DNA from 2 places in the Terrabacter sp. C0L_2 genome. Region 1 is predicted to be linked to the other one. Evidence: riboswitches for the same ligand, from Rfam matches in the RefSeq annotation. Region 1 holds a riboswitch; the other holds the start of a gene.
What was found. Region 1 has a riboswitch for cyclic di-AMP ahead of U5C87_RS16105 (CHAP domain-containing protein). Riboswitches for the same ligand answer to the same signal wherever they lie in the genome.
Positions count from the first base shown of each region.

Region 2: it holds a riboswitch for cyclic di-AMP, as region 1 does, so the genes downstream of both, U5C87_RS03795 (CHAP domain-containing protein) here and U5C87_RS16105 (CHAP domain-containing protein) in region 1, are expected to answer to the same signal.

Region 1 covers NZ_CP143557.1:3,503,807-3,507,005, forward strand. The annotation lists gene U5C87_RS16090 (prolipoprotein diacylglyceryl transferase family protein) at 1-57, shown strand, start outside; gene U5C87_RS16095 (TlpA family protein disulfide reductase) at 54-671, shown strand; gene U5C87_RS16100 (cytochrome c biogenesis CcdA family protein) at 668-1,414, shown strand; cyclic di-AMP (ydaO/yuaA leader) riboswitch at 1,629-1,815, shown strand; gene U5C87_RS16105 (CHAP domain-containing protein) at 1,818-2,669, shown strand; gene U5C87_RS16110 (helix-turn-helix domain-containing protein) at 2,989-3,199, shown strand, end outside.
Region 2 covers NZ_CP143557.1:812,235-815,433, reverse strand. The annotation lists gene U5C87_RS03800 (alkene reductase) at 1-756, opposite strand, end outside; gene U5C87_RS03795 (CHAP domain-containing protein) at 1,022-1,897, opposite strand; cyclic di-AMP (ydaO/yuaA leader) riboswitch at 1,902-2,094, opposite strand; gene U5C87_RS03790 (sortase domain-containing protein) at 2,379-3,185, opposite strand.

The DNA of each region.
Region 1 (3,199 bases):
GAGAGCAACCAGGCAGCGCCCGGGTCCGCGTCATCACGGGCGGGAGACCCATCGTGAACGGCCTCCGCCGGCGACACGTCCCCGGTGCCCGCCTGGCGTGGGTGGCCACGGGCGTGGCCGTGCTCGTCACGACGGCCGGGTGCGGCACGTCGGGGGCGAGCTCCGTCGCGGCGCAAGCCCGCTCCGGGGACCGGAAGGGGTACGTCTCCGGCGACGGCAGCGTCGAACGGGTCGACGCCGCCGACCGCGGCCCGGCCCTGGCCCTGGCCGGACCGACCGTCGACGGGCGCACCTGGTCGCTGCAGGAGCACTCCGGTCAGGTCGTCGTCGTCAACGTGTGGGGCTCGTGGTGCCCGCCGTGCATCACCGAGACCCCCGCGCTCGAGAAGGCCTACCGGACCCTGACCGCCCGGTACCAGGACGTCGCGTTCATCGGGCTGGACACCAAGGAGGGCCCCGAGTCCGCTCTCGCGTTCATCCGCGCGAACCACGTCCCGTACCCGTCGCTCGCCTACGACGGGGGGCAGCGGATGCTGTCGCTCAACGGCAAGGCCGCCGCCACCCCGACGACGTTGGTCCTGGACCGCCAGCACCGGATCGCGGCCCGCGTGCTCGGGCCGGTGACCGCCGCGACGCTGGGCGGGCTCGTCGAGGACGTGCGGGCCGGATGACGCCCACCGACCTGACGGCCGCCCCGGTCCTGGTGGCACTCGGCGTCGCCGCGCTCGCTGGCGTCGTCTCGTTCGCGTCCCCGTGCGTGCTGCCGCTCGTTCCCGGCTTCCTCGGGTACGTGACCGGGCTGTCCGACCAGCCGCTCGCTGACCGCCGCCGCGGTCGGATGGTCCTGGGGGCGCTGCTGTTCGTGCTCGGCTTCAGCACCGTCTTCCTCGTCGGCGCCGGGATCGTCGCGGCCGCGTCCCTGACGCTGCAGGAACACCAGTCCGGCCTTCTGCGAGTCAGCGGCGCGGTCGTCGTCATCACCGCCCTGGTCTCTCTCGGGGTCGGCCGCTCCTGGTCGCTGACGCCCCGGTGGCGCCCACCCACCGGGCTGGGCGGTGCGCCGCTGCTCGGCGTCGCCTTCGGGATCGGGTGGGGACCCTGCCAGGGCCCGACACTCGCGGCGATCCTCGCCATGGCCGCTCCCCTGTCCGCGCAGTCCGGCACGGTCACCCGCGGCGTCGCCCTCGCCCTCGCCTACTGCCTCGGCCTCGGCCTTCCCTTCCTGGCCATGGCAGCCGGGTACGAACGAGCGAGCCGAGCCAGCGAGTGGCTGCGTCGACACCGGCAACCCATCCGGCTGACCGGCGCCATCGTCCTGCTCACCGTCGGGACCCTCATGCTCGGCGGTCTCTGGGAACCGGTCATCACGTGGCTCCAGTCACGCCTCATCAACAACTTCCAGACGGTCATCTGAACGCCCTGACCAACCGTCCCCGCCACTCCCCCCAGCCGCACCACCTGCGCACCGAGACCTCGACCGAAAGAAGGACCGACCGACACCCTCCACACCCTCCACACCCTCCACCACCCATGACATGACCGACCCGACCGGGCCCACGGCCCGACGGACATCCCTGAGCAGGCGAGCTACCCGTCGTACTCGCCCTGCACCCAGCCCACTCCGGGCACTCACCGAGGCGCCGAATCCTGCCACCTCGAGGAGTCCACACCCACCACGCACGGCAGGAACGGGGAAACCACCACCGGACACGCAGCCGCGACGTCCTCGGGGTGAAGCCGACGCTCACGCGCCGGCCGGGTCACCACCTCCGACCCGAACCCGACAGCTAACCCCGCAGGCGCGAGAGAGGCCACCGATGAACACCACCCGACGTCCCGGCCGGCACCGACCCCCCGGCAAACCCAACCCGCTCACCGAGCTTGGAACCCTCGCCCGCGAGTCCGCGCAGCCTGCCATGAAGGGGGCCGCGATCCTTGCCGCCACCGGCGGGCTCATCAGCACGCTGGCCCCGTCGGCCTCGGCCGAGAGCAGCTCGAGCGCCAGCGCGCCCGCCGTCACCGGCCCCGCCTCCGCGACGACGTCCGGCAGCGCGACGGCAGTGCCCGGCATGACCGCCCGGCCGGCGCTCACCTCGATCGGGTTCACCCCGAAGCCGAAGGCCGTGAACGCACCGGCCGCGACGGTCATCACCGACGTCGCCGTGCAGCAGAAGCGCGACGCGGCCCACCGGGCGGCGGCCGCCAGACGGGAAGCGCAGGCCCGTGCCTCCCGCGACCAGGCGCGACGAGCGCTGAGCGGGTCCGCGTCCGCGGACACCAGCGTGGGCGTCTCCGTCCCACGCGCAAGCGCAGGCGGTCGCTCCTCGTACAACTGGGGATCACCCGGGCAGTGCACGTGGGGCGTGCTCAACAAGTGGTACCAGTCCGAGGGCTACTACCCCGGTGGCTGGACCGGCAACGCCCTCGTCTGGGGCACGCGAGCCGCGGACGCCGGATACACCGTCAGCGGGACGCCCCGGACGCGGTCGGTCGTCGTGATGCAGCCGGGCGTGCACGGCTCGTCGAGCGCCGGTCACCTCGGCTGGGTCACCGCGGTGAACGGAGACCAGGTCACCATCATCGAGATGAACGCGCTGGCCGGACCGTTCAACTACAACACCCGAACCGTCACGGACATCAGCGGCATGCAGTACATCTACGCTCCGTAGGACCGCTGCCACGACCGGGCCTGCGGGCGCCCCCGCTCGACGCGGGGGCGCCCGCACGCGGGCTGCGGCTCGACCGACATCGTCGGCTCGCTGCACCCAAGGCCCGGTCAGCCCGGTCAGCCCGGTCAGCCCGGTCAGCCCGGTGGGCCATTCCAACGGGGATGGGCAGGGATGCATGTTGCCTGCGTTTCGCCCCGCATCTCAGGTCCGTCGATGCCACCGCCCAGGTGGGCCTCCCCGTCAGGAATCTCGAAGGGCCCTCTGGACATGTCTCACGCCTGTAGCTGAACCCGTGAACAGCCATGGCATCATCTCGGCCATGCGACGGAGAACGACTGAGTCAGCCCTCGAGCGCACGTCGCCGGTCGCTCCGCGGTTCTACACGCTGAGCGACGTCGCGACCCTGCTCGCGAGCACCGAGGCCCAGGTGTACGCGTTCGTGCGCACCGGGGACCTGCCCGCGATCAAGATCGGCGGCCGCGGCCAGTGGCGCATCGAGATCACGGTGCTCGACCAGTGGATCGCAGACC
Region 2 (3,199 bases), 2.2 Mb from region 1:
CTCGACGAGCGACTCGTAGGTCGCGGCGGTGTCGGCCTCGTCCTCCTCGAGCACGCCCTGGATGTTGTGCGCGGGCGAGATGCGGATGCCGACGCGGTCGGCGCCGATCGCCTCGGCCACGGCCTTCGTGATCTCGACGGTCAGGCGCGCGCGGTTCTCGGGCGAGCCGCCGTAGGCGTCGGTGCGCTGGTTGCTGCTCGGGGCGAGGAACTGGTGCGGCAGGTAGCCGTTGGCGGCGTGGACCTCGACGCCGTCGAGCCCGGCCGCGACGGCCTGACGCGCAGCGTGGACGAACTCGGCCACGAGCGCGGGGATCTCGTCGGTCTCGAGGGCGCGCGGGACGGCATACGCCTGCTGACCCTTCGGGGTCACGATCTCGCCCGGCGCGGCGATGGCGCTCGGGGCGACGCTCTCGAGGCCACCCTTGTTGTCGGGATGGGCGACGCGGCCGGCGTGCATGAGCTGGACGACGACGTGGCCGCCGCCCTGGTGCACGGCGTCGGCGACGAGGCGCCAGCCGGCGACCTGCTCGTCGGAGTGCATGCCGGGGGTGTCGAGGTAGCCCTGGCCGACGGCGCTCGGCTGGGTGCCCTCGGTGATGATGAGGCCGGCGCTGGCGCGCTGGCCGTAGTACTCGGCGTTGAGCTCTGTCGGCGCCTGGCCCTCGCCCGCGCGGTTGCGCGTCAGCGGTGCCATGACGAAGCGCTGGGGGAGGTCCCAGCGGCCGATGCGGATGCTCTCGAAGGCCGTGGACACAGGCCTGCTCCTCACGTGTAGGGGGCTGTCGATGACGGTTGGCGGCACCACCGTGATCGATGGAGCCTTCAACTACCTAGTCGACAAGGCGTGCAGGGCGGCGATCATTCCCGCGTGTCCAGGGTTGGGCGTGTGGGCGATCCCACCCGCCTGCGGCGTTCGTGGCGGCAGGTCGGTGGGGACATGACGAAGGGGAGGATGCCGCAGCATCCTCCCCTTCGCGTGCGCTCAGTTCGCGTGGAACTCCGCGGTCATCGACGGACCGTCACGGCGCGTAGATGTACTTCATGCCGGGACCGTCGGTCAGCGTGCGCGTGTTGTAGTTGTACGCGCCGGCGAGGGCGTTCATCTCGATGATGGTGACCTGGTTGCCGCTGACGCCGGTGACCCAGGCGACGTGGCCGACGCTCGAGGAGCCGTGGACGCCGGGCTCCATGACGAGGATCGAGCGCGTGCGGGGCGTGCCGCTCACGGTGTAGCCCGCGGAGGCTGCGCCGGTGTCCCAGACCATCGCGTTGCCGGTCCAGCCGCCGGGGTAGTAGCCCTCGGACTTGTACCACTGGGCGAGAGCGCCCCAGGTGCACTGGCCCGCGGTGGCCCAGTTGTGCGAGGAACGCATGCCGGACGAGGCGCTCGGCACGTTGCCGTTGACCGTCGACTTGACCGACGAGGTGGTGCCGGTCAGCGTGCGGCGGGTCAGGTCCCGCGAGGCGCGCTGTGCGGCGAGCTTGCGCTCGGCGGCCGCCTTCTTGGCGGCGGCGCGCTCGGTCTTGACCTGGACGTCCTCGATGACCTGCGGCTTCGGCTTGGCGACGCGCTGGGCGACGGACTGCTGCACCGCGGGGGCGTAGCCGATCTTCGACAGGGCGGTCGACACGGCGGGAGCCGCGGCGGTCGCGGGGCCGACAGCAGCCGGGGCCGCGGCCTCGGAGCCTGCAGCAGCGACGTTGCCCGAGTTGGGCGACAGGGTGTCGGCGCTCGCCGGGTTGGCGAAGGTGGCGACGAGGCCACCCGTGGCGGCGACGACGGCACCGGCCTTCATGGCCGGCTGAGCCGACTCACGGGCGAGGAGCTTGAGTTCGTTGAGGGGATTGTGGCGGCCAGGTGCACGGTGGCGACCGCGGATGTTCTCTGAGTTCACGCTTGATGCCTCTCCGCGCCTACGAAGTTAGCTGTCGGGTTCGGGCGGAAAGGTGCCCGGCCTCGGACCCGAGAGACGTGACTTCGTCGCGCGGGGGCCAAGGCTTAACCCCAAGGACGTCCGGAGTCGTTGCGCCGGACGCCCGGAGAAACGTGTGGTTCCTCCGCTCCTGTCACAAGGTTTGATCTCTCTCGTCAGGCGGTGACAGGACTAGGCGGTCCACCTCACGAGAGCCCGACCTGGTGGCCGGACTTGGGAAGAGTAAACGAGTCAACTGGCAAATGTCACGCCACGGTAACGACGACGCGCGGGGAACGCCCCTGAATGTCCGGAGTGCGTGCCTATACCCGCGCTTTACCTTGCGTTGGCTGAGACGTGGATCACAGCGGATCGTCGTATCTCGACATGAGGCGGCGGGTAGTCCGCCGGACCCTGGGAGCTGGCCCGACGGCATACCTCGGGTGGTCGCCGCCGCGCGGCCTCAGCTCGTGCCGGTGAGGTGGCCGAAGACCACGACGTTGTCGCGGTACTCGTTGCGGCTGTCGGTCGGCCCACCGCACGTCACGAGACGGATCTCCGCCTTGGTGAAGTCGCCCCGATAGACGGCCTCGGTCGGGAACTGCGTCTTCCTGTAGGCCGCGACCTTGTCGACGGTGAAGCGCAGGTGCGTGCCGTCGCGGCGCGACACCTTGACGACGTCGCCGGCGCGGACCCTGCCGAGCTCGTAGAAGATGCCCGGCACCCCGGACGGGGTGTCGACGTGCGCGGCGAGGACCGCGGGGCCGAGCTGCCCCGGGGTGGGGCCGGCGTCGTAGAGGCCGACCTCCTGGGCCGTGCCAGGCACCGAGATCGTGCCGTCACGCTGGATGCTGAGCGGCACGAAGTGCGACGAGCGCACCCCGATCGACGGGATCTCGATCGACGTCGGCTCGGACGCCTCGAGGAAGTCCCCGAAGCCGTTGGGGTCGCTCGCGCCCGGCTCGGCGCTCGGCCTGGTGCCTGCCGAGGTGCTCGAAGATGGGCCGGCTGACGGTGTCCCGCCCTGACCCGGGGAGGTCGGCGGGCTCGAGGTGGACGTGCCGGCCGAGGGCACCCCGGCCGCCGCAGGCTGCGGCGGGCCGGGGGTCCCCGACGTCCCTCGGAGGCCGAGGACGAGCGCGATGACCCCGACGACGACCAAGACGGCCGTGACCGCGACGGCTGCCCTGACACCCGCGCCACTCACGCCACTTCGGCGGGCGGGGCGGGTGGGGCGGTCACCGTCCGGGGACTGGGTGCGCTCGCTCACGGGAGGAGTCCCGT